2 regions of the Isoptericola sp. NPDC057559 genome follow, and region 1 is predicted to be linked to the other one. Evidence: riboswitches for the same ligand, from Rfam matches in the RefSeq annotation. Region 1 holds a riboswitch; the other holds the start of a gene.
The links. A riboswitch is a leader RNA that binds a small molecule or an ion and turns the genes downstream of it on or off. The one in region 1 is predicted to bind S-adenosylmethionine.
Positions count from the first base shown of each region.

Region 1 (11,846 bases):
CATGGCGGTCTCCTGGGAGTGCGGGCGCCGCGGGGCGGCGCGGGGCGGCGCGAGGTCGGGGGCGGGGGCGGGCGGCCGGTCGGTGCCGGGCCGTCACTCGGTCTTCGGCAGGCCCGGCGGGTTGGTCTCGGGCTTCTCGACCGCCTCGGTCTCCAGGCCCCAGCGCTCCAGCACCTGCGCGTAGGTGCCGTCGTCGAAGGCGTGCTGGAGCGCGGCGGTGACGGCCGGGGCGAGGTCCTCGCCCTTCTTGGTCGCGACGGCGATCTGGGCGGTGTCGGGCCAGCCGCCGTTGAGGGTCCCGACCACGGCGAGCTCGTCGGGCGCGATCTTGGCCTGGTACGCGAGGGACGCGTTGGGGCCGACGTAGACGTCGAGGCGGCCGGACTTGAGGGCGAGGAGGACGTCGGACAGCTGCTCGTAGTACTCCGGCTGGCCGCCGGCGATCGGCTCCAGCCCGGCCGCGACGTTCTGGTCGTTCCACTCGAGGAGGATCTTCTCCTGGTTGGTGCCGGAGCCGACGCCCACCCGCAGGCCGGCGATGTCCTGGCGCTCGGCGATCGACGTGACGTCGGAGCCGGCCTTCGTGAGCCAGCCGAGCTCGTCGTTGCGGTAGGAGGAGAAGTCGATCGTCTCCTTGCGCTCCTCCGTCACGGTGACGTTGGAGATGACGGCGTCCACGTCGCCCGACTGCAGCGCGAGGGGCCAGTCGGCCCACGCCTTGACCTCCAGGCGCAGGTCCTTGCCGAGGCCGTCGGCCACGAGCTGGGCGATGTCGGTCTCGTTGCCGATCGGGGTCTTGTCGTCGTCGGCGAAGAAGCCGAGCGGCGGCGCGGCCCCGGCGCTCACCGCGACGACGAGCTCGTCCTGGGCGGCGACGTCGGCGGGCAGCAGGGCGACGGCCTCGGCCGACTCGGTGGAGCGGATGCGGTCCTGGTCGGGGCTGGTGCTCACCTCGAGGCCGGCCGCGGACGCGCCCTCGGAGCTGGTGCCCGCGGGGGCGTCGGCGCCGTCGGCGGTGCCCGCGGCCTCGGGGGCCGAGGTGCTCACGCTGCTGCAGGCCGCCAGGGCGAGCAGGGGCACGGTGGCGAGGGCGGCGAGCAGCCGGGTGCGGCGGGTCGGTGCGGTCACGGGGATCTCCTGGGTCGGGGGTCGAGAGGGCGGTGGCGGTGGTCGAGGGTGGGGCGGGGGAGGACGGGGCGGTCAGAGGACCTTGTCGAGGAAGGCGCGGGTGCGGTCGTGGCGCGGGTGGTCGAGCACCTGGCCGGGCGGCCCCTGCTCGACCACGACGCCGTCGTCCATGAAGACGACCGCGTCGGCGACCTCCCGGGCGAAGCCGATCTCGTGGGTGACGACGACGAGGGTGGCGCCGGTGCTCGCGACGTCCTTGACGACCGCGAGCACCTCGCCCACGAGCTCGGGGTCGAGGGCGGACGTGGGCTCGTCGAAGAGCAGCACGCGCGGGCGCAGCGCGAGGGCGCGGGCGATCGCGACCCGCTGCTGCTGCCCGCCGGAGAGCTGGCGCGGGCGCGCGCCGGCCTTGTCCGCGAGGCCGACCCGCGCGAGGAGCTCCCGCGCCTCGGGCTCGACCTCGGAGCGCGGCCGGCCCTGCGCGGACAGCGGCGCCTCGACGACGTTCTCCAGGACGGTCAGGTGCGGGAAGAGGTTGAACCCCTGGAAGACGAACCCGATCCGGGTGCGCTGCCCGAGGATGTCCCGCTCCTTGAGCTCCTGCAGCACGTCGCCCCGCCGCCCGCGCCGGCGGCGGTAGCCGACGAGGTCGCCGTCCACGGTGACGAACCCGGCGTCGACCTTCTCGAGGTGGTTGATGGCGCGCAGCAGGGTCGACTTGCCGGAGCCGGACGGCCCGAGGACGACGGTGACGGTGCCGGGCTCGAACGTGAGGTCCACGCCGCGCAGCACCTCCAGGGTGCCGAAGCTCTTGCGCAGGCCGTGCACCTCGACGCGGCCTGCGGCGGCGCTCCCGCTGTCCGCAGCGGCAGCGGTCGTGGCGGCGGCGGTCGTGGCGGCGGTGGCGGCGGTGGCGGTCATGCCGGGCCTCCCGAGGTGCGGGCGGTGCGGGTGAGGACGCCGACCCGCGCGCGGGCGGCGAAGGCGGGCGGGACGTGGGCGGGCACGGGCCGCCCCGTGAGGCGGGCCCGGGTGACGGCCGCCGTCCAGCGCACGCGCTGCAGGGGCGTGGGCGGCAGGGTGCGCACGGCGCCCTTCGCGTAGTGCCGCTCCACGTAGTACTGCACGACCGTGATGAGCGTGGTCAGCACGAGGTACCAGACGGCCGCGACGATGAGCAGGGGCACGACCTTGCCGTTGCGGCCGTAGATGACGGACGCGATGTAGAACAGCTCCCCGTACGCCAGCACGTACACGATCGAGGTGCCCTTGAGCAGGCCGATGACCTCGTTGACCGCCGTCGGCACGATGGAGCGCATCGCCTGCGGCAGCACGATGCGGGTCGCCTGGCGGCGGCGCGGGATGCCGAGGGACGCGGCGGCCTCCTGCTGCCCCTGGTCGACGCTGAGGATCCCGGCCCGCACGATCTCGGCGGAGTAGGCCGCCTGGGAGAGCCCGAGGCCGAGGATCGCAGCACCGAACTTGTCGATGAGGCCGAGGGTGTCGAACCAGAGGAACCCGGGCCCGAACGGGACGCCGAGGCTCAGGTGCGGGTAGAGGTAGGCGAGGTTGTACCAGAGCAGCAGCTGGAGCAGCAGCGGCACCGACCGGAACAACCAGGTGTAGGCCCACGCGACGCTCACCAGCAGGGGCGACCGGGACAGCCGCATGAGGGCCAGCACGGTGCCGAGCGCGAAGCCCACGACCGACGCCGCCGCGGTGAGCCGGATCGTCGCCCAGGCGCCGGAGAGGATCGACGGCCAGGTGAGGTACTGCGCGACGACGCCCCACTCCCACCGGTCGTTGGTGAGCAGCGAGCTGACGACCATGGCGAGCAGCAGGGCCACGCCGGCCGTCGCGGCCCACCGGCCGGGGTGGCGGGCCGGGACGATCGGCAGCCGGTCGTAGGGGGACGCGGCCGGCGCCGCGACGACGTCGCGGGGCGGAGGCGCGGTGACGGCGGTCATCGGGGCGCCCTCTCCCCCGCCGTGACGGCGAACGGCACGTGGTTGCCGGGCGGCGGGGCGGGGCACGTGCCGTGGTCGCTGAACGCGTACGGCAGGTTGACGGCGGCGTTGAGGTCGAGGCGCGCGGTGCCCGACGCGCCGGGCGCGAGGCCCTCCGGGAGGGTCGGCCGCACCACGCGCCACGGCGCGACGCCGTCGGCCTCGTCGCTGAACAGGAGCGTCGGCGCGCCGCCGGGGGTGCCCGTGAGGACGAGGGTCACCGTGCGGTCGCCGCGGGTCAGGTCCACCTCGCCGACCGCGTCCAGGTGGTGCACGAGGCCGGGCCGGGCGGCGCCCACGACGACGTCGCGCGGCGCGGCGTACCGCCGCACGGGGACCGTCAGGTCCCACGTCGGGTCGTGCTCGAAGACGGGCACGCCGGCGAAGTCGAGCCGGGCCCGGGCGTGCGGGTCGCGCAGCCGGACCGCGAGCCGCCCGGTGCGGCGCACCAGCTCGACGGCGACCTCGGACGTCTCGCCGGAGCGCTCGTCGAGGGCCTCGTCGCGGGTGGGGTCGTGGGCCACCGCCCCGGCGCCGGGCCCGACCGGCTCGCGCCCGTCGGGCCGGAAGGTGCCCAGGACCGTGCTGCCGCCCTCGGGCACGTCGCCGTCGAACGACCCGTCGCGCACGGCGGACCCGCGCAGCAGGGGGCCGGCACCCTCCCCGGGGCGCAGGTGCGCTCCCGCGTCGTCGGCCAGCCACAGGCCGGGCAGGCCCGGCAGCGACGCGGGCCGGGCGGGCAGCCAGTGGAACGCGGTGAGGCTCAGCCAGCCGTGCGGGGCGGCGAGCTCCCGCTCGCGGTCGGCGCGCCGGCGCGCCCGCGGTCCGGCCTCAGGCTCGGTGCCGGGGTCTGTGCTCGGGTCGGTGCCGCGCGGCGGGCGCGCGCTGTCGGTGACGGTCATCGGAGACCTCCGGTCGCGAGGGGACGGTGGGTGCGGGCGCTGTCGGGGCGGCCGCACGGCGCGGGCCGGCGGCGCGGGCGCGGGGTCATGCGCGGACCAGCCGTGCGTCGGCCGTCCGGGACGCCCGGGGCCGGGCCACGGGGCGCGCACCGACGGCCTCGCGGGCTGCGGGGGCCGCGGGGGCCGCGGGGGCACGGCCCGCGTCGCCCAGCCCCAGCGCCTCGCGCAGCGTGCGGGGCGCGGGGGCGGCGGGCGGGAGCACCCCGTCGCGCACGAGGCGTGGGACCACCCCGTCGACGAGGGCGTCCAGGTCCGGCCCCAGCGACGAGGGGCGCAGCAGGAAGCCGTCGGAGGCCCCCGACTCGCGCCAGTCGACGATCGTCTCCGCGAGGTCGTCCGGCGTGCCCGCCACGACGAGCAGGCCGCCGGAGATCTCGGGTCCCTCGAGCGCCTCCACGAGCTCGAGGCGGGCCTGGGCGCTCGCCCGGTCGTCGGCGAGCACCACGTACGCCTCCGTGAGCACGACCAGGGAGTCGGGGTCGCGGCCCGCGGCGGCCGCGGCGTCGCGCAGCCGCGTCCGCAGGTGGATCGCGCGGGCCGGCGCGGTGGCCGCCACCCGCGCCACGTCGGCCGAGCGGGCGGCGAGCTCGAGCGCCGCCTCGGAGCGCACGGCGACGACGACCGGAGGGCGGCCCTGACGGGGGTGGTCGTCCGCGGCCCGCGGACGCACGGCGAACCGGACGCCGTCGTGGTCCACGCGGAAGCGGCCGTCGGCGTCGACGGCCACCGCGCCGTCGCCCCGCGCCGGCCCGTCCCAGTGCCCTGCCACCCGGGCCGCGACGGTCCCGGCCCGGGCGGCCCAGGCCTCGTCCTGCACGACGGCGCCCGTGGGCAGGCCCGGCTGCCAGCCGGCGCGGCCGCCGCTCGCCTGGTCGACCCGGGCGATCGCCCGGGCGACGTGCGCGGGGTCGACGTCGGCCGTGTCCACCGTGGCGACCAGCCCGGTGCGCGTCGTGTGCGGCGCGACCCGGGCGGCGGCGACCGCGGCATCGAGGCGGCCCGCCACCTGGCGGCGGCCGGGGTGCAGCAGGAACCCTTCGTCGAGGGTGACGAGGTCGAGGCGGCCCGCGTCGGCGCGGCGGACGAGCTGCACGAAGCGCTCGCCGTCGAACGACCGGGGCTGCACGATGCCGCGCGCCCGGTGGGCGCCGGGGCGCGCGCCGGCGGCCGTGAGGTCGACGCCGAGCACGAGGGGCCGGGCGGCGGGGGCGGTGGGCGCGGGGGACGAGGAGGACTGCGGGTACGACACGTCGGCTCCGATCGGGGCACGGCGAGCGCGCGCACGGCGCCGTCGGGTCGTGGACCCGCGGTGGGCGCGGCTGCCGGAGGGCAGGGAAGGACGTCCGCCGGCGAGGGGCGGAGGGACGCCGGCTGCGGCCGGTCCCGGCGGAGGCCGGGTCGGGGACGGTCCGCCGCGGTGCGCGGCGGAGGGTCAGGCCGCGGTCAGCGGCGTCGACACCACGCGGTGGTGGTGGCGCCCGGCGTGCACGGCCGGCTCGACGTGCTCGGGACGGCGTACGACGGGGCGCTCGCGGAGGCCTGGTCGTTCCGGGACGACAGGGGACGCACGGTGGTCGCGTCGCGGTTCATGCTCGTCCTCTCCTGGTGCCCGCCGAGGCGGGACTGCGTGTTGCCCGACCGCCGGCGGCGGCGGGCCTGGTCCTCACCCGGGGCACCCACCCGCGCAGGGGGTTGCCGTCCGACGAGCCGGGGCTTCGCGTCGGAGCTCATGACCGTCCCGGGACCTGCGCCGCACCCCCGCGAGGGGCCGCGGTCGCCTGACCCGGTGCGCAGGAAAGTAGGTGCCGGACCCCGGGCTGTCAACGGTCCGCGGGGTCCGTCTCGCATACCGAACAGATCCGACCGGTTTTATCGGATTTCGGGTCCTCGCGCGAACCCGTCTACCGTGGACGTCGTGAGCCAGAACGCCGAGCACCTCCCCGGGCACGGACCCGGGCACCTCTCCCCCGACGCCGCCGAGATCCGCGCGCTGGTGGACGAGCTGCGGAGGCTGGTGCTCACCTACAAGTTCGGGATCGACGAGGTCATGACCAAGATCTCGATCCTGCGCGACGAGTTCCGGCACATGCAGAACTACAACCCCGTGGAGCACGTGAGCTCGCGCCTCAAGTCGCTCGAGTCGATCGTGGCCAAGTGCCGGCGCAAGGGCATCCCGCTCACGCCCGAGGGAGTCCGCGGGCAGATGTTCGACGTCGCCGGCGTGCGCGTCACCTGCAGCTTCGTGTCCGACATCTACAAGGTGCGGGACATGATCGTCGGGCAGACCGACCTCACCGTCCTGGAGGAGCGCGACTACATCGCCCACCCCAAGTCCAACGGGTACAAGTCGCTGCACCTCATCGTGCAGGTGCCGGTCTACCTGTCCGACCGGGTCGAGGACGTCGTCGTCGAGATCCAGCTGCGCACCATCGCGATGGACTTCTGGGCGAGCCTCGAGCACAAGATCTACTACAAGTACGAGCGCGACGTGCCCCGCCACCTCACCGACTCGCTCAAGCTCGCCGCCGACGTCGCCGCGTCCCTCGACAGCTCCATGGAGCGCATCCACGAGGAGGTCAAGGCCATCGCCGGCGAGGCGGACCCCGTCGAGCACCGCGACGACCAGCTCACCCCCGAGGAGCTGTTCCACAACTTCTGGGGCGCCGCCCGGGCCGAGGGCATCGCGATGCGCTCGTCCCGCGACGACTGAGCCGGCGCAGGGCGCCGAGCGACCCGGTCAGGACGCCGCCTCGACCGCCCGCCGCGACAGGAGCGCCGCGACGAGGAAGCAGGCCGCGCCCACCAGCGTCCCCGCCGTCGACCACCACGGGCTGAGGTCGGCGTCCGTGCCCGGCGCCACGTAGGCGCCCACCGCGGAGGCGGCGAAGGCGACCGAGCCCGCCATGTTCAGCCAGGTGCCGTGCCAGGTCCGGGCGTCCGTGTCCCACAGCCGCCCCCGGTCGGACGTCGCGACCAGGGCCATCGCGCTCGACACGAGGAACGCGGCCGAGCCGTACGCGTCCGGCCGCCACCCCGCGCCGACGTCGCCCGGGTCGACCACGGCCGCGGTCAGCGCCACGGTGGTGCTGACGTTGAACAGCAGCGTCCCGAGCAGCTGCACCGCGGCCGACCACCAGTCCCACCGGTCGGCGGCGACCGCCCCGGGCCCGGGCGGGCGGCGGCCGCTCAGCGCGAGCTGCACCACCGCCGCCGCGGTGAACAGCACCGATCCCACGACGAACGTGATCCCCGTGCCGACGGGCCCCGCCCACGCGGCGTACGCGGGCAGCGCGCCCACCAGGAAGCAGACCGACCCCGCCGCGAACCCCCACGCCTCCCGGCGCAGGCGGCGCTCGCGGGTGCCCTGCGTGCTGGTCGCCATCGCGCACCACCCCACGTCGCGGCCGGCCCTCGCCGGGCTCCTCCCGGCGTCGTGAGCGTACGTCCGCGCCGCGGGGCTCGCGGGGCGGGCGCCGTCGGGACGCCGCGCCGCGCCGGTCAGGCCTCGGTCGGGCCGAGGTCGGGCTCGGCCACGAACCGCGCGCGCGGGGCGGCGGTGCCGTGCAGCTCGAGCAGCACCAGCTCGTTGCCCTCGGCGCGGACCAGCGGGCCGGGCACGTAGAGCGTGCCGGTGGGGCCCTGGCTGGAGTACCGGCCGAGCAGCTCGCCGTTCACCCAGGCGAGGCCGCGGGTCCAGCCGTCCAGGCGCAGGAAGTGGTCGGCGCCCGCCACGGAGGCGAACGTGCCGCGGTGGAACGACGGTCCGGCGGCCGGTGCCACGTCGTCGCCCGGTCCCCACACGGCGTCGGGCAGGAGCGCCGGGGCGACGTCGAGCCGCAGGGGCAGGGCCTCCCAGTCGGTGAGCTCGCGGGTGGCGGTGCGCACCGTCCCGACGAGCCCCTTGGGCTCGCCGATCCGGGCGCCGTAGTTCACGCGGCCGCGGTCCTCGACGAGCAGGGTCAGCGTGCCCGCCCGGCGCGGCAGCGGCACCGACCAGGCGTGGGTGGTGCGGTCGAGCACTCCCACCGGGTCGCCGTCGAGGGCGACGACGGCGCGGTCGCGCACCTCGTCCGCCACGAGGACCGCGTCGTCGGCGCCGACCCGCGTGCCGTACAGCACGAAGCCGGACCACTGGCGCAGGTCGTCCATCGTCGGGGGCCGCGGTGACGACGTCCGCGACGTCCGCCCGGACACGAGGTCCAGGACGCCGTCGAGCGCCACGCGCCGGTCGAGGGCGACGTCGAGCACGGGCGCGGGGGCCGGCTCGACCGGCACCTCGTCGGGCACCGGCGCGTGCTTGGCGATCACCGCCCGCAGGGCGTGGAACTTGGCGGTGGGCGCGCCGTGCTCGGACAGCGGGGCGTCGTAGTCGTACGACGTGGTGATGGGCAGGTAGGTGCCCTTGTCGTTCGCCCCGTTGGTCAGGCCCAGGTTGGTGCCGCCGTGGAACATGTAGAGGTTGACCGACGCGCCCGCGCCGAGCAGGTCGTCGAGGTCGGCCGCCGTGGTCTCGGGCGCGGTGACGTGGTGCTCCAGGCCCCAGGAGTCGAACCAGCCGTCCCAGAACTCGGTGCACATCAGCGGCCCGGTGGGCTGGTGGCGGCGCAGCACCGAGAGCCGCTCCAGGGACCGGGAGCCGAAGTTCGCCGTCTTGTGCAGCTCGGGCAGGCCGCCGAGGGACAGGTGCTCGTCGTCGGCCTGGTCGCAGGTGAACAGGGGCACGTCGACCCCCTGCGCGCGGGTGAGGTCGACCAGCGCGCGCAGGTAGCGGGTGCGCTCGTCGGCGGGGACGCCCGGGTAGGCGCCGTACTCGTTCTCCACCTGCACCATGAGCACCGGCCCGCCGCGGGTCACCTGGCGCTCGGCCACGACGGGCAGCAGGTGCGCGTAGTAGGTGCCGATCGCGTCGAGGAACGCCGGGTCGTGCCGGCGCACGCCGGCGCTCCCGTCCGCGAACAGCCACGCCGGCAGCCCGCCGCCGTCCCACTCCGCGCAGATGTACGGGCCGGGGCGCACGATCGCGTGCAGCCCCTCGGCGGCGACGAGGTCGAGGAAGCGGCCCAGGTCGCGCCGGCCGGTGAGGTCGAAGGCGTCCGGCTCGGGGGCGTGGAAGTTCCACGCCACGTACGTCTCGATCGTGTTGAGCCCCATCAGCCGCGCCTTGCGGATCCGGTCGGCCCACTGGTCGGGGTGCACGCGGAAGTAGTGCAGCGCGCCGCTGATCACCTGGAAGGGGCGGCCGTCGAGCAGGAAGTCGCGCTCGCCGATCTCGAACGTGGGCATGGGGTGGCGGGCCTTTCGGTCGCGGTGGTTCGGGGGCGCCGTGCCGTCGGGCACGGGACGGCGCGCGACGGGCGGCGGGGCGGGGACCGCCCCGCCGCCGCGTCACGCGGCCGCGCTCACTTGTTGACGGTGAAGCCCTGGCCGTTGCCGTACGTGACGGACTGCTCCTGCCACGCGGCGAGACCGTCCGTCAGCGTGGTGCCGGAGACGTACGCCTGGCCCACCGTGTCGTTGAAGATCGAGTTCGCGTAGACCTGGAAGGGCAGGTACTGCCAGCCGTCCACGACGTTCGCGGCGGAGTCGGCGAGCACCTCGTTGATCTTCTGGCCGCCGAAGTACGCGGACTCCGTGCCGCGGAACGCGTCCGACTCGAGGTCGGCCGTCGTCGCGGGGAAGGCGCCGCCGTCGATGCGGGTCTGCACGCCGTCGCCGTGCGTGGCGTAGTCGACGAACGCGTACGCGAGCTCGGCGTTCTTGCTGGCGGCGGGCACGGTCAGCGAGGAGCCGCCGTTCTCGGCCGAGGCGTGCTGCCCGGCCTCCCACTGCGGCATCTCGGCCACGCGCCACTTGCCCTTGCCCTGCGGCACGCCGGACTCGAGGTTGGCCGGCATCCAGGCGCCGATGGTCAGCGACGCGATGGTGCCGTTGCCCAGGCCCTGGTACCACTCGTCGCTCCACGACCCCACGGGCGCGAGGAGGTCCTCGTCGATGAGCTGCTGCCAGACGTCCGTGAAGGCCTTGGTGCCCTGGTCGCCGGCGAAGTCGATCGCCACGTCGGTGCCGTCCACCTGGTAGGGGTGGCCGCCGGCCTGCCAGATCATGCTGGTGGTGAAGCCGGCGTCGCCGATGTCGTTCGCGATGTACGCCTTCGGGTCCTTCTTGTGGATGGTCCGGGCGGCCTCGAGGTACTCCTGCCACGTGGTGGGCACGTCGACGCCGTACTTGTCGAACACGTCCTTGTTGTAGAAGAGGGCCATCGGGCCGGAGTCCATCGGCAGGCCGTACACGCCGTCGCCGCTGTGCACCGCGTTCCACGGGCCGGTGCTGAACGTGCCGTCCAGGTCGGCGGCGCCCAGCGGGCCCAGGTCGGCCAGAGCCTCGGAGATGGCGAACTGCGGCACCGCGTAGTACTCGATCTGCGCGACGTCGGGCACGCCGTCGCCGGCGGCGATCGCGTTCTGCAGCGCGGTGTACTCGTCGTTCGCCGTGCCGACGTTCTCCAGGTTCACCGTGACGTTCGGGTACGTCGACTCGAAGTCCTTCACGACGTCCTTGAGCGTGGGCTCCCACGCCCAGACGGTGATCTCGCCGCCCTTGTCGAGGACGGAGGCGGTGTCGACGGGCGCGGCGTCGCCGCCGCCGGAGCCGCCGTCGTCGCCGGCGCCGCAGGCGGTCAGGCCGAGCGCCAGCACGCCGGCGAGGGCGGTTCCGCGCACCAGGTGGCGGGGTCGTGCGTTCATGGGTGTCCTCACTTCATCGTCAGACGGGGGTGGAGCGTGTCGGGACTGCGGGTGGGAGTGCGGGTCGCTCCCGGTCATTCCTTGACGGACCCGGCCGCGAGGCCGGACTGCCAGTAGCGCTGCAGCAGCAGGAAGGCGACCACGAGCGGCAGGATGGTGAGCAGGGCCCCGGTGATCACGAGGTTGAAGATCGCCTCGCCGCCGGCGGTGGCCGCCTGGGCGTTCCACGCGTTGAGGCCGAGCGTCAGCGGGTACCAGGACGAGTCGCGCAGCATGATCAGCGGCAGGAAGTAGTTGTTCCAGGTCGCGACCATGGTGAAGAGCAGCACCGTGACGATGCCGGGGCCGAGCAGCGGCAGGCTCACGCGGAAGAACGTGCGGAACTCGCCCGCGCCGTCGATCCGGGCGGCCTCGAGCAGCTCGCCGGGCACCGCCTCGGAGGCGAACGTCCACATGAGGTAGAGCCCGAACGGCGAGATGAGCGAAGGGATGATCACCGCCCACGGCGTGTTGGTCAGGCCCATCTGGCTGAACATCAGGAAGGTCGGGACGGCGAGCGCCGTGCCGGGCACGGCGACCGCGCCGATGACCAGCGCGAACACGCCGCGCTTGCCGGGGAAGTCGAACTTCGCCAGGGCGTAGCCGCCGAGCACGGCGAGGAACGTCGCCCCGCCGGCGCCCACCACGACGTACAGCACGGTGTTGGCGAACCACCGCACGAAGACGCCGCCGTCGTAGGTCAGCGTGGCCGTGATGTTGTCCCACAGGGAGAACGAGTCGCCGAACCAGAGGCCGAACGAGGAGAACAGGTCGGCCTGCGTCTTCGTGGAGTTGATGAGCAGCCACGCGAGGGGCACCAGCGAGTACACCAGCACCACCGTGGTGAGCACGGTGAGCAGGGTGCTGCGACGCGGGCGGGCCACGGAGTGGTGGCGCGGCGTGCGCAGGCGCGGGGCGGGACGGGCGGGGGTCGCGGTCAGCGTCGACACGGGGTCACGGCTCCTTGC
Region 1 is NZ_JBHVFQ010000030.1:14,670-26,515, reverse strand. It holds gene ACFU5J_RS19335 (LLM class flavin-dependent oxidoreductase) at 1-3, opposite strand, end outside; gene ACFU5J_RS19330 (ABC transporter substrate-binding protein) at 94-1,128, opposite strand; gene ACFU5J_RS19325 (amino acid ABC transporter ATP-binding protein) at 1,201-2,049, opposite strand; gene ACFU5J_RS19320 (amino acid ABC transporter permease) at 2,046-3,095, opposite strand; gene ACFU5J_RS19315 (DUF1684 domain-containing protein) at 3,092-4,036, opposite strand; gene ACFU5J_RS19310 (LLM class flavin-dependent oxidoreductase) at 4,122-5,345, opposite strand; SAM riboswitch class IV at 5,718-5,831, opposite strand; gene ACFU5J_RS19305 (GTP pyrophosphokinase family protein) at 6,012-6,806, shown strand; gene ACFU5J_RS19300 (YrhK family protein) at 6,834-7,478, opposite strand; gene ACFU5J_RS19295 (beta-galactosidase family protein) at 7,595-9,379, opposite strand; gene ACFU5J_RS19290 (ABC transporter substrate-binding protein) at 9,496-10,839, opposite strand; gene ACFU5J_RS19285 (carbohydrate ABC transporter permease) at 10,914-11,828, opposite strand; gene ACFU5J_RS19280 (carbohydrate ABC transporter permease) at 11,833-11,846, opposite strand, start outside.

Region 2 (11,846 bases), on a different contig from region 1:
GTGGTCGCGGCCGCGAAGGGGCCCAGGACGCTGCGCCTGGTGGGCGAGGTCGCCCAGGGCGTCGTCATCGACGGCGACGCCGGCGTCTCCGGGGCCCGCCAGGCGGTCGCGCTGGTGGACGAGGGGCGCGCCGCCGCCGGCCTGCCCCCGGTCGCGGAGTCCGCGCCCGAGGGCGAGCACCCGTTCCGGACGGTCGCCTTCGCGCAGGTGGCCACCGGCGCAGGCGCGGCCGACCGGCTGCGCCGCTCCCTGGCCCGCTGGGACGTCGACGCCGGGTCCGACGACGTCCTCGGAGACCACGCCACCTGGGGCTCCGCCGAGGAGGTCGCCGACGGCCTGCGCCGCTTCGTCGACCTCGGCGTCACGACCGTCGTCGCGCAGCCGACCCTCGACGAGCCCGACCTGGACGGCTTCGCCGCGTTCCTCGGCGAGGAGGTCGCGCCGCTGCTGCGGTAGGCGTCAGCCCGCGGTGCGCGGGATCGTGCGGGTCCAGCGCCGCTCGAAGACCACCTCGTCGCCGTCGCGCGCGACCACCTCGTTCTCGGTGACGAACGCGTGCTCGTCGCAGGTGATCTCCGACCGGGTGACGACGCTCGCGTCCCAGCCGCCCGGCAGGCCCGCCGGCAGCGGGTCGCCGGGGGCGCGCCGCAGCCGCACGGTCCAGTCCGAGCGGGTCCTGGCACTCGTCGCGTCCGGGCCGATCCAGTACCGCTCCAGCGCGTCCTCGGTGAACTCGAGGCCGTCCGGGTAGGTGCGGGTGCCGCCGTAGCGCGGGTCCACCTCGAGCAGCCACGCCCCCTCGGCGACGTCGCGCACCACGCGGCGCTCGGGCCGGGCCTCGTCCGCGTCGCCGAAGACCACCCCCAGCGGCGGCGTCTGCTCCGGCTCCTCGAAGGCCACGGGCGGGTGCGCGGCGGCGCGGTCGTGCACCGGCAGCTCGACGGCGCCGTCGCCCACCGCGACGGCCAGCACCGCGCCGCCCGGCTGCGGCCACACCCACGGCCAGTAGGCGGACGACACCGCGAGCCGCAGCCGGTGCCCCGGCGCCAGCGCGTACCCGGTGCCGGTGAGCTCGAACGACACCTCCTCCGTGGCGCCCGGCGTCCACGACGTCACGCGGTCCCGACCGCGGCGCGCCGACAGGTTGAGCACGCCGCGCGTGACCAGGGTGGACGCACCGTCCGGGCCGACGTCGCACAGCCGCGCCACGACCTGACCCTTCGACCCCGAGCAGGTCAGGCGCAGGCGGACCCGGGCGCGGCCGAGGATCTCCAGCGGCTCGTCGAGGGGCGCGGAGTCGAAGCAGAGGGAGCGGCCGTCCTCCTCGCGCTGGTCCGGGGGCAGGTCGCCGGCGTTGCCGAACGGGAAGAACCGGCCGGCGTCCACCCCCGTGTGCGAGGGCGAGTCCACCAGCCACGACGTCGGCACCGGGTGGCCGCCCGCGAGCGCCTCCACCGTCGGGGCCGTGGTGCGCAGGGCCGCGGCGGGCACGTCGTCGTCCCGTCCGGCGGCGAGCGGCAGCTCGCGCACGGCCACGTGCGGCGACGGCCACGACGGCTCGCCCACCCACCGGCCGGGCAGCTCGTCGTAGACCGTGGCGGGCGGCACCGACTCGCTCACCCAGGCGCGCAGGGGCGGGTCGTCGAGGACGCCCCGGTCGGCGCCCTTGAGCCAGTGGTCCCACCAGCGCAGCGTCTCCTGCAGGAAGCCGATGGCGGGGCCCGGCGGCAGGCCGCGGTCCGGGTACTGGTGCGACCACGGGCCGAGGATGCCGCGCACCGGGGCGCGCAGCGCGCCGTCGTCGCCCGCCGCGGCGAGCCGCAGCACGGTGTCGCGGTACGGGTCGTTCCAGCCGCCGACGGCGAGGACCGCGGCCGAGATCGCGGAGTAGTCCTCGATGACGCTGCCGTGGCGCCAGTAGTCGTCGCGCGTCTGGTGCGCGAGCCACGTGTGCACGAACGGCTCGGTGTGCTCCAGCCGGTCGAGCCACTGCTCGCGCCACCCCTCGCCGACGTACGCCGGGTCCGGCGGCCGGGAGCAGAACGCGAGCATCGTGGCCGCCCAGGCGTGCATGTCGACGGCGAGCACGGAGCCGCCCGTGTAGTGCACGTCGTTGTCGTACCGGTCGTCGGTGGAGCACACGGTGACGATCGCCTTGAGCGGCTCCGGGGCGAGGGCGGCGACCTGCAGCGAGTTGAAGCCGCCCCAGGAGATGCCGAACATCCCGACCGACCCGTCGCACCAGTCCTGCGCGGCCAGCCACTCGACCACGGCCACGCCGTCCGCGAGCTCGGTGGGCGAGTACTCGTCGTCCTGGTGCCCGTCGCTGTTGCCGCTGCCGCGGATGTCGACCCGCACCGACGCGTACCCGTGGCCGGCGTAGTACGGGTGCCGCTGGGCGTCGCGCGGCGCGGTCCAGTCGGACAGCCGGTAGGGCAGGTACTCGAGGATCGCCGGGACCGGCGCCGGGTCGACCGGCCGCCAGACCCGCGCGGCGAGGCGGGTGCCGTCGGCCAGCGGGATCCAGAGGTCCTCGACGCGGGTCTCGTGGGGCAGGTCGGTGACGTATCGCATGGTGCCTCCGGGGAGCGCTCAGTGGACGGGGTGCATGGTGCGCTTCATCCACGGCGACAGGGCGAGGACGACGATCGCGACCACCACCGGCACGGCACCGTTCACGGCGAAGTAGACGCCGTCGGGCACCTCGCCGTAGAACCGGACCGTCTGCGCCTGGATGCCGTTGGCCAGCGCGATCGACAGGAACCACACCGCCATCGACTGGCTGGAGAACGCGGCGGGGGCGAGCTTGGTCGTGGCGGACAGGCCGGTGGTCTGCAGCAGCACGTCGCCGAGGCCCAGCAGCGTCAGGGAGACCAGCAGCCACCAGACGGCGATGCGCCAGTCGCCGGACTGCCCGCTCACCGCCGGCACGAGGACCAGGTAGGACAGGCCGCCGAGGAGGGCCCCGAACGCGACCTTCTTGGACGCGTGCGGCTGCCGCGGCCCCAGCCACGTCCACAGCGCCGCGACGAGCGGCGCGACCAGCACCTCCGCGGCACCGAGGTAGGAGCTGAACCAGGCCGACGGCACGTCCCAGCCGAAGATGGTGCGCTCCACGTGGTCCTCGGCCAGCAGGATGAGCACGGAGTACGCCTGGAACAGCACGAAGTTGAAGGCGACGGACGCGAGCCACAGCACGAGGAACGGCCGCAGCCGCCCCCGCTCGGCGCCGGTGACCCGCGGGCTGCGGAACATCACCGTGAAGTAGACGACGGGAGCGACCATCGCGATCACGGTCAGGGCGTCCACGATGCCGTCGACGTCCAGCCGCCCGAGCAGCGCCAGCACCACCAGCACGACCACGACGAGGGCGCCCGCGCCGACGAGGATCCAGCGCATCCGCCGGGCGGCGTCGGGCGGCAGCGGCGCCTCGGCCCCGCGCCCGTACCCCGGGATGCGACGGCGGCCCGCGACGTACTGGATCAGCCCGGCCGTCATGCCGATCGCGGCGGCCGAGAAGCCCCAGTGCCACCCGATCTCCGCGCCCAGCCAGCCCGTCACCAGCGGGCCGAAGAACGCGCCCACGTTGATGCCCATGTAGTAGAGCGCGAAGCCGGCGTCGCGGCGGTCGTCGTCGGTGGAGTACAGCTTGCCGACCAGCGTCGACACGTTCGGCTTGAGCAGGCCGGTGCCGAGGCTGATGAGGACCAGGCCGGCCCACGTGGACGCCTCGGCGGGGATCGCCATCGTGTAGTGGCCGGCGGCGATGAGGATGCCGCCCCACAGGACGCTCCGGTACGAGCCGAGCACCCGGTCGGCCACCCAGCCGCCGCCCACCGACACGAGGTAGACCATCGTGCCGTAGCCCGCCGCGATCGACGCCGCGTTGCCCGACTCCATGGCCAGGCCGCCGTCGGCCACCGTCGCGGTGAAGTACAGGACGAGGATCGCCTGCATCCCGAGGAACGAGAACCGCTCCCACACCTCGAGGCCGAACAGCGTCGACAGGCCACGGGGGTGGCCGAAGAATCCCCGGTCGTCCCGCTCGTCGGGGCCCGGGGCGGGATCGGCCGTGGCGGCGTCCTCGGTGGTCACCCGTCCAGGCTCCCACCACTGCTCGCCGCCGACCTGTCGAGCACCCGTCCGGTCAGCGCGCCAGGCGCTCCAGGAGGCCGGCGCGGACGGCGGGCCACTCGTCGTCGACGATCGAGAAGTACGCGGTGTCCCCCACCGTGCCGTCGGCGGCGACGCGATGCTTGCGCAGCACGCCCTCCGGCTTCGCCCCGAGCCGCTGGATGGCCGCGCACGACCGGGCGTTGCGGGAGTCGGCGCGCAGCGCGACGCGGCGCAGCCCCCACTCCTCGAACGCGTGCCGCAGCAGCAGGAGCTTGCACGCCGGGTTCGTGGTGCCGCCCCACCAGCCGCGACCGTAGAACGTGGTGCCGATCTCGACGCGGCCCGCGGCCCGGTCGTAGAAGCGGGTGGACCCGCGGACGGTCCCGTCGGCGCCGACGACCGCGAACGCCGTCGTGCCCGGCGTGGTGACGCCCGACACGATCCACGCCTCGAGGTCCGCGACAGTCACGGGGACGGGCGACGTCATGCCGAACCAGAGGTCGGCGTCGACGAGGGGGAACAGCGCCGCGGCGTGCCGCGGCTCGAGGGGTTCGAGGCGCACGCCGTGGCCGGCGAGGACGAGGTCGTGGGTCACGGGACCATCCTCGCCGACGACGGGCGCGGGCCGATGGGTAGCGTGCAGACATGGACGAGCTGCACGAGATGACCGCCACCCGGCTGCGCGACCTGCTGCGCGCGGGAGAGCTCACCCCGACGGAGGTGGCCGACCATTTCCTGGCCCGGATCGAGCGCGCCAACCCGGACCTGGGGGCGTTCGTCACCGTCACGCCGGACGCCGCCCGCGCGCGGGCGGCGGGCCTCGAGCGCGACGGCGCGCACGGCCGCGCCGTCCTGTGGGGGCTGCCGGGCGGGGACAAGGACCTGTGGATGCGCGCCGGCGTGCCCGCCGGGTTCGGCTCCCGCGCGTTCGCGGGCGACGACGCCGTCGTGCCGCCCGTGAGCGACGAGATCGTCGAGGTCCTCGACGCCGCCGGCATGGTCAGCCTCGGCCGCACGACGGCGCCCGAGCTCGGCTTCCCCGCCTACACGGAGCCGCTCGCCGGGCCGGTGGCCCGCAACCCGTGGGACCCCTCCCTCGGGGCGGGCGGGTCGAGCGGCGGCGCCGCGGTGGCCGTCGCGGCGGGCCTGCTGCCGTGCGCGGCCGGGTCGGACGGCGGCGGCTCGGTGCGCATCCCCGCGGCGGCGTGCGGCGTCGTCGGGCTCAAGCCCAGCCGCGGCCTGGTGCCGGCCGGGTCCGGGCAGGAGTCCCTGGGCGGCCTGGTCGTCAACGGCCCCCTCGCCCGCACGACAGAGGACGCCGCGCTGCTGCTCGAGGGCATGCTCACCTGGACTCCCGACGGCCGCGTCGCCCACCCGCTGACGCTGCGGGCGCCGTCCGCCCGCGCCGGCGACTACCTGGCCGCGGCGCGCCGGGGCGAGGTGGCAGGCAGCGGCGGCGAGGACGTGCGCGGGCGGTTCCGCGTCGGCGTCACGACCGACTCGGCGTGGGACGACTTCTACGCCATCACGACGTCCGACGCCGCACGGGCCGCGCTGGACGCGGGCGTCGCCGCGCTCGCCGGGCTCGGGCACGAGATCGAGGGCCTGGCGCTCGAGCCGGACCCGGCGTACGGCCCCGCCTTCCGCACCCTGTGGATGGCGGGCGCCTCGGCCGTGCCCCTCGACGACCCCGAGCGCCTCGACCGGCTCGAGCCGCTCACCCGCTGGCTGATCGGGCGCGGCCGCGAGGTGCCCGCGCGGCAGGTCGCGGAGGCGCTGCGCGCGCTCACCGCCTTCGAGCGCCGCCTCGTGGCGCAGGTGTCGCGGTTCGACGCCGTCGTCACGCCGGCGCTCGCGCTGACGCCGCGGCCCGTCGGCTGGTTCGACGCCGAGGACCCGGAGCGCAACTTCGAGCAGCAGTGCCAGTACACGCCGTGGACGTCGATGCTCAACGTGGCGGGCCTGCCCGCGATCACCGTGCCGACCCGCTGGACCGACGACGGCCTGCCGATGGGCGTGCAGGTGATCGGCCGTCCCGGGGGCGAGCCGACCCTCCTCGCGCTCGCCGCGCAGCTCGAGGACCGGCTGCGCTGGCCGGATCGGCGCCCGCCGGCCTGGTGACAGCCCGGTCCGCGCCCACCCCTTCCCTTCGCGCGCCGTCCGCGCTACGGTACCCCAGAGGGGTATATACCCCTCTGGGGTACACAAGGGAGTGAACGCCATGCCGGAGTCCGAAGCAGCATCGTTCGAGGCAGCACCGCAGGCAGCACGACTCGACACGACCACCGAGGGCGGCGCCCGCGGGACGCCCGCGACCACGCGCTGGTGGGTCAACGCCCTGTGGATCGTCGTGGGGATCGTCTCCGGCCTGGGCATCGTCCTCGGCCTGGGCGCCGAGGGGGAGGCGGCCGGCGGCTCCCCCGCCGAGACCACCACCGCCGCCGTGCCGGCCACCGCCGTCGGCGTCGCCGCGGTCTGCTACCTCGCGGCCGCCGCCACCGGCCGCCGCTGGGTGGGCTGGGCGATGGTCCCGGTGGCCAGCGTCCTGCCGTTCCTCGAGTACGCCGGCGTGCCGCGCTGGGCGTCGTTCGGGGTCGTCGGCCTGGCCTTCCTGGTCTACGGGCTCGCCCGCCGCCGCCCGACCACCCTCGCGCAGGCCGTCGCGATGGCCGCGTACTACGGGGTCGCGATCGCCGCGGTGGCGATGCCGCCGCGCGTCGGGCTCGTCGTCGCGGCCGTGGCCCTCGCCGCGCACGTCGCGTGGGACCTGGTGCACTACCGCCGCGACGTCGTCGTGCACCGCTCCCTCGCCGTGTGGTGCATCGGGCTCGACCTCACCGTCGCCGCGCTCTGCGTGGCGTTCGCGGTCGCCGCCTGACGCCGCGGCCCACGGGCTGAGACGCCCGGGTGCGAGCGTGCGGACGGCCGCCTACGTTCGGTTCCTGAGGTTGTTCGTCCGACGGAAGGAGCCCCGATGGGACTGGGTGACAAGGCCAAGCACCTCGCCGAGGAGGCCGAGGGCAAGGTCAAGGAAGCAGCGGGCAAGCTCACCGACGACGAGAAGAAAGAGGCCGAGGGCAAGGCCCAGCAGGCCAGCGCGAACCTCAAGCAGGCGGGGGACGACGCGAAGGACGCGTTCAAGGGCTGACCGACTGCGGACGACGGGGTGCCACCAGCACGGTGGCACCCCGTCGTCGTTCCCGGGCCCTCGGCGCGCCCCGGACCGTCAGAGGTCGTCGGGCAGGCAGCCGAAGGCCTCGTCCGCGCCGAGCGCGGCGGTGGCGAGCAGCCCCTCGAGGCCGGAGCCGTCGGGCACGGGGCGCGGGTCGTCGACCACGACCCACAGGCCGTCCACCACGTCGTACTGCGCCTGCGGCCCCGCGGTGACGAGCGCGCCGACGGCGGCGACGAGCCGCTCGACCTCCTCGCCCGCGGTCCCCAGGCCCACCGACGCGCGCACGGCGCCGGCGTCGAAGCCGAGCCGCCCGAGCAGCGGGTGCGCGCAGAACCGGCCGTCGCGCACGCCGATGCCGTGCTCGGCCGACAGGTACGCGGCGACAAGGCCCGGGTCGTAGCCGGTGACGGTGAACGTCACGACGCCCACGGGGTCGACGGCGTCGTCCCACACGTGCACGACCTCGACGCGGTCGAGGGCGCCCAGCCCCTCCACGAGCCGGTGGCGCAGGGCGTCCTCGTGCTCGACGGCGGAGCGCGCGTCCAGCGCGGCGAGCTCGTCGCACGCGGCCGCGAGCGCCACCGCGCCGATGACGTTGGGCGAGCCTGCCTCGTGCCGGGCGGGGCCCTCGTGCCAGTCGGTGCTCGTGGTGCGCACGCGGCGCACGGCGCCGCCGCCCGCGAGGTAGGGAGTGCCGGCGTCGAGCCAGTCGCGCCGCCCGACCAGGGCGCCCGCGCCGAACGGGGCGTACGTCTTGTGCCCGGAGAAGGCGACGTAGTCGACGCCGGTGCCCGCGAGGGAGAAGCGGCGGTGCGGCACGAGCTGCGCGCCGTCGAGCACGACCCGCGCGCCCGCGCCGTGGGCCGCGGCGACCACGTCGGCCACCGGCAGCGCCTCGCCCGTCACGTTGGAGGCGCCGGTGAGCGCGAGGAGGGCGTAGGGGCGGCCGGTGGCGACCCCCGCGGCCAGCTCCTCCTCGATCTCCGCCAGCGTGGCCGACACGGACGGCCCGCCGGTCACGACCGTGGCGTCGGTGACGCGCTGCCAGGGCAGCAGGTTGGCGTGGTGCTCGATGTCGAGCACGAGGACGCGACCCGGCTCGCCCGTCACCGGGTCGGCGGGCACGCAGCCCGCGAGCAGGTTGAGCGAGTCGGTGGTGTTGCGGGTGACGATCGTCAGGTCGTCCTCGCGGGCGCCGACGAACGCGCCGATCGTGCGGCGGGCGGTCTCGTAGAGCGCCGTCGAGACCTGCGACAGGTAGCCGGCGCCGCGGTGCACGCTGGCGTACAGCGGCAGGACGCGCGCGACGCGGTCGGCGACGGCCTGCAGCGCGGGGGCCGACGCCGCGACGTCGAGGTTGGCGTACGGCACCCGGCGGCCGTCCACGAGCGGGACGAGCGTGTCCGCGCCGACGACGGGCAGGACGGGCGCGACGTCGTGCACGGGCGGGGCGGTGGGCGCGGCGTCCGGCAGGACGGCGGGCGCGGTGGCGAGAGTGGTCATGCGTGGTCCTCCTCGGTCGTGCCGGGGAGGTGGCTCCCCGCGCTTGCCCGCGCGCCGGACGGCGCGGGGGCCAGGTCGTCACCCGGGGCACCCCGCCGCGAGAGGAGGGTTGCCGGCCAGCGAGCCGGGGCTTCGCGCTGGCACTCATGACCTGCGGACCATCGTGCGGGGGCACCACGACCCCGTCAAGCGGGGCCCCCGGAGTTCTCACGATGCGGTCGCGTGAGAGGCTGACGGCATGCCCAGCCGGACCACCCCGCCCCCAGGCGCGCCCCCGGGGGACCTCGTCGGAGAGGTGGCCCACGCGCTCGACGCCGGCGACGCCCAGGGCGCCCGGCACGCGGCCCGCGCCGCGGCCGGCGACGAGGCGGCCGACGTGCTCGACCTGCTCGCGCACCGCGCCGCCGGCGGCTCCGCGCTCGCCACGGAGCTGCTGGTGGAGCAGCTGGACGAGTCCGGCGTCGTGCAGCGGTTCGTGCGCAGCTCGCTGCTCGACGAGGCGGCCGTCGACGACGTCGGCCAGGACGTCCTCATCTCCGTGGCCACGTCGGTCCGGTCGTTCGCGGGCGGGTCGCGGGTCACGACGTGGGTGCACGGCATCGTCCGCCACCGGGTGGTGGACCACCTGCGCCGGCAGCGGGCCACCACGACGCTGCCCGACGACGACGTCGGCCCGTCCGAGCGGATGAGCTCCCTGCTCGCGACCCGCGCCACGGTGCGCGACGCGCTCGCCGCGCTGCCCGAGCTCTACCGCGAGCCCGTCACGCTGCGGGACATCGAGGGCCTGCCGTACGCCGACGTCGCCGAGCGCCTCGGGCGCAGCGTCGGCACGGTGAAGTCCCAGATCTCCCGGGGCCGCGCCCTCGTGGCGGCGGCGCTCGGGGGCGTGCCCTGATGGCCGGGGCCGGCGCGAACGAGCGGCTCCTCGGCCGGTACCGGGTGGGCGAGGTGATCGGCGCAGGGTCGTTCGCCACCGTGCACCGCGCCGTCGACGAACGGCTCGACGACGTCGTCGTGGTCAAGGTCCTCGCGGAGAACCACAGCCTGAACCCGGAGATCCGCGAGCGGTTCATCGCCGAGGGCCGCGCGCTGCGCCGGGTGGCGAGCCCGCACGTGGTGGCCGTGCACGACATCGGCGAGAGCGACCGCCAGCAGCCGTACCTGGTGCTGGAGCACGCGGACCGCGGCACGCTGGCGCAGCGCGTCGGCGCGCTGCGCGCCGACGGGTGGACCGCGACGCCGGCCGACGTGCTCGCCGTCGCCCGCGGGCTCGCCGCGGCGGTCGAGGCCGTGCACGCCGCGCAGCTCGTGCACCGCGACCTCAGCCCCGGCAACGTGCTGCTGCGCACCAGCCCGGACGGCGCCGGCGACGGCGCCGCCTCGTCCGTCGTGCGGGCCGACGAGCGGCTCGTCGTGGCCGACCTCGGCATGTGCAAGGACCTGGCGCTCAGCTCCGGGCTGACCGTCGCGGGCGGGACGGAGGGCTTCCGGCCACCCGAGCAGGACGGCCCCGGCACCGTCGACACGCGCGCCGACCTGTGGGCGATGTCCGCCCTGGTCACCTGGCTCACCGAGGGCGCCTCGCCGCCCCGCGCCCTCACGACCGCGCTGGGCCGCAGCCTCGCCGGCTCCCCCGCCAGGCGGCACCCCGACGCGGCCGCCTGGCTGGCCGACGTCGAGCGCGCCCTCGACCCGGCGCACGGCACGGGCACGGGCACGCCCGCGGGACGTGGGCGCCGCCGCCCCGCGCGCGCCGTCGTCGCCGCCGTGGCGGGTGCCGCGCTCGGTCTCGGCGCCGGCGTCGGCGGCACGCTCTGGCTGGACGACCACCCGTCGTCGGCCTCGGGCGGGGCCAGCGTGTCGATCTCCGGTCCGGCGACGGCGACGGTCGGGACGCCGGTGACGCTCACGGCGGACGTCGCCGGCGCCGCGCACTGGGTCTGGACGCTCCCCAACGGCGCCTACGCGACGGACGAGGAGACCGTGGAGCTCACCGCCAACCGGGCCGGCTCCGCGGAGGTCGTGCTGGACGCCCGCGCCCCCGACGGGACGCCGATCACCGCCGTCCACCGCCTCGAGGTCGCCGCCGGGTCGTGACCCTCCGGGGCCCCGACGGCGAGGCCGGCAGGAACCGATCCGGGTCCGCGTGCAACCTTTCGTCCGTCGCCTCCGACTCACGGGTGTCAGCAGCGATCCCGCTGACCCCATCGACAGGAGACACCATGCGACACCTTCCCCGCCGACTCACGCCGATCGCCCTCGCCGGCCTGCTCGCCCTGGGTGCCTGCGCGGCCCCGGGCCCGGACGCCGGGTTCGACGACGCGGGGGCCCCGGCAACGGGCGCGCAGGCGCAGGTCAGGACGGGTTCGAAGGCCGAGCCGAAGGCGTCGGCGAAGGCGTCGGCGAAGGCGTCGGCGAAGGCGTCGGCGAAGGCGTCGGCGAAGGCGTCGGCGAAGGCGTCGGCGAAGGCGTCGGTGAAGGCGTCGGCGAAGGACGCGTCGGCGTACACGGTGCGCTACTCCGACGGCTACAAGACCGTCATCACCCTCGACCGCACGCAGGTGGAGAAGCTCACCGGCACCGACCTCGCCGCGGGCGTCGCCGGCGCGGAGCGTGCGCTCGCCGAGCGCGACACCTGGTCGGGCGCCGACACGAAGGAGCACGCCGGCGTCGTCGTCGACGCCGCCGACCGCGAGTCCGACCGCATCGACCGCGTCCTCGGCACGATGGCCGACGGCCGCGACGTCGAGCTGCGGCTGTACGTCGCGCACCACCAGCACGCCCACGTCGCGCACTTCGGCGAGGACGACGACTGAGCGGCTCCCGCCCCGCGCACGCCGCGGCATGTATCCGGCCCGGCGGCCGGCACTCCCTGACAGGCACGTCCCGAACGACCTCACCGACAGGACAGATCATGCGAATCTCCCCCCTGCGACTGGCCCCCCTGGCCGTCGTGAGCCTGCTCGCCCTCGCCGCCTGCTCCCCGGGCGACGCCGCCGGGTTCGACGACGCCGGCGCCACCGCCCAGGTCACGGACGGCGCGACGACGTCG
Region 2 is NZ_JBHVFQ010000002.1:286,068-297,913, reverse strand. It holds gene ACFU5J_RS04345 (LLM class flavin-dependent oxidoreductase) at 1-456, shown strand, start outside; gene ACFU5J_RS04340 (CocE/NonD family hydrolase) at 460-2,574, opposite strand; gene ACFU5J_RS04335 (peptide MFS transporter) at 2,593-4,095, opposite strand; gene ACFU5J_RS04330 (GNAT family N-acetyltransferase) at 4,148-4,711, opposite strand; gene ACFU5J_RS04325 (amidase) at 4,762-6,237, shown strand; gene ACFU5J_RS04320 (hypothetical protein) at 6,338-6,994, shown strand; gene ACFU5J_RS04315 (CsbD family protein) at 7,091-7,264, shown strand; gene ACFU5J_RS04310 (aminotransferase class V-fold PLP-dependent enzyme) at 7,343-8,794, opposite strand; SAM riboswitch class IV at 8,829-8,946, opposite strand; gene ACFU5J_RS04305 (RNA polymerase sigma factor) at 9,033-9,689, shown strand; gene ACFU5J_RS04300 (protein kinase) at 9,689-10,891, shown strand; gene ACFU5J_RS04295 (hypothetical protein) at 11,017-11,610, shown strand; gene ACFU5J_RS04290 (hypothetical protein) at 11,709-11,846, shown strand, end outside.
Region 2: it holds a riboswitch for S-adenosylmethionine, as region 1 does, so the genes downstream of both, ACFU5J_RS04310 (aminotransferase class V-fold PLP-dependent enzyme) here and ACFU5J_RS19310 (LLM class flavin-dependent oxidoreductase) in region 1, are expected to answer to the same signal.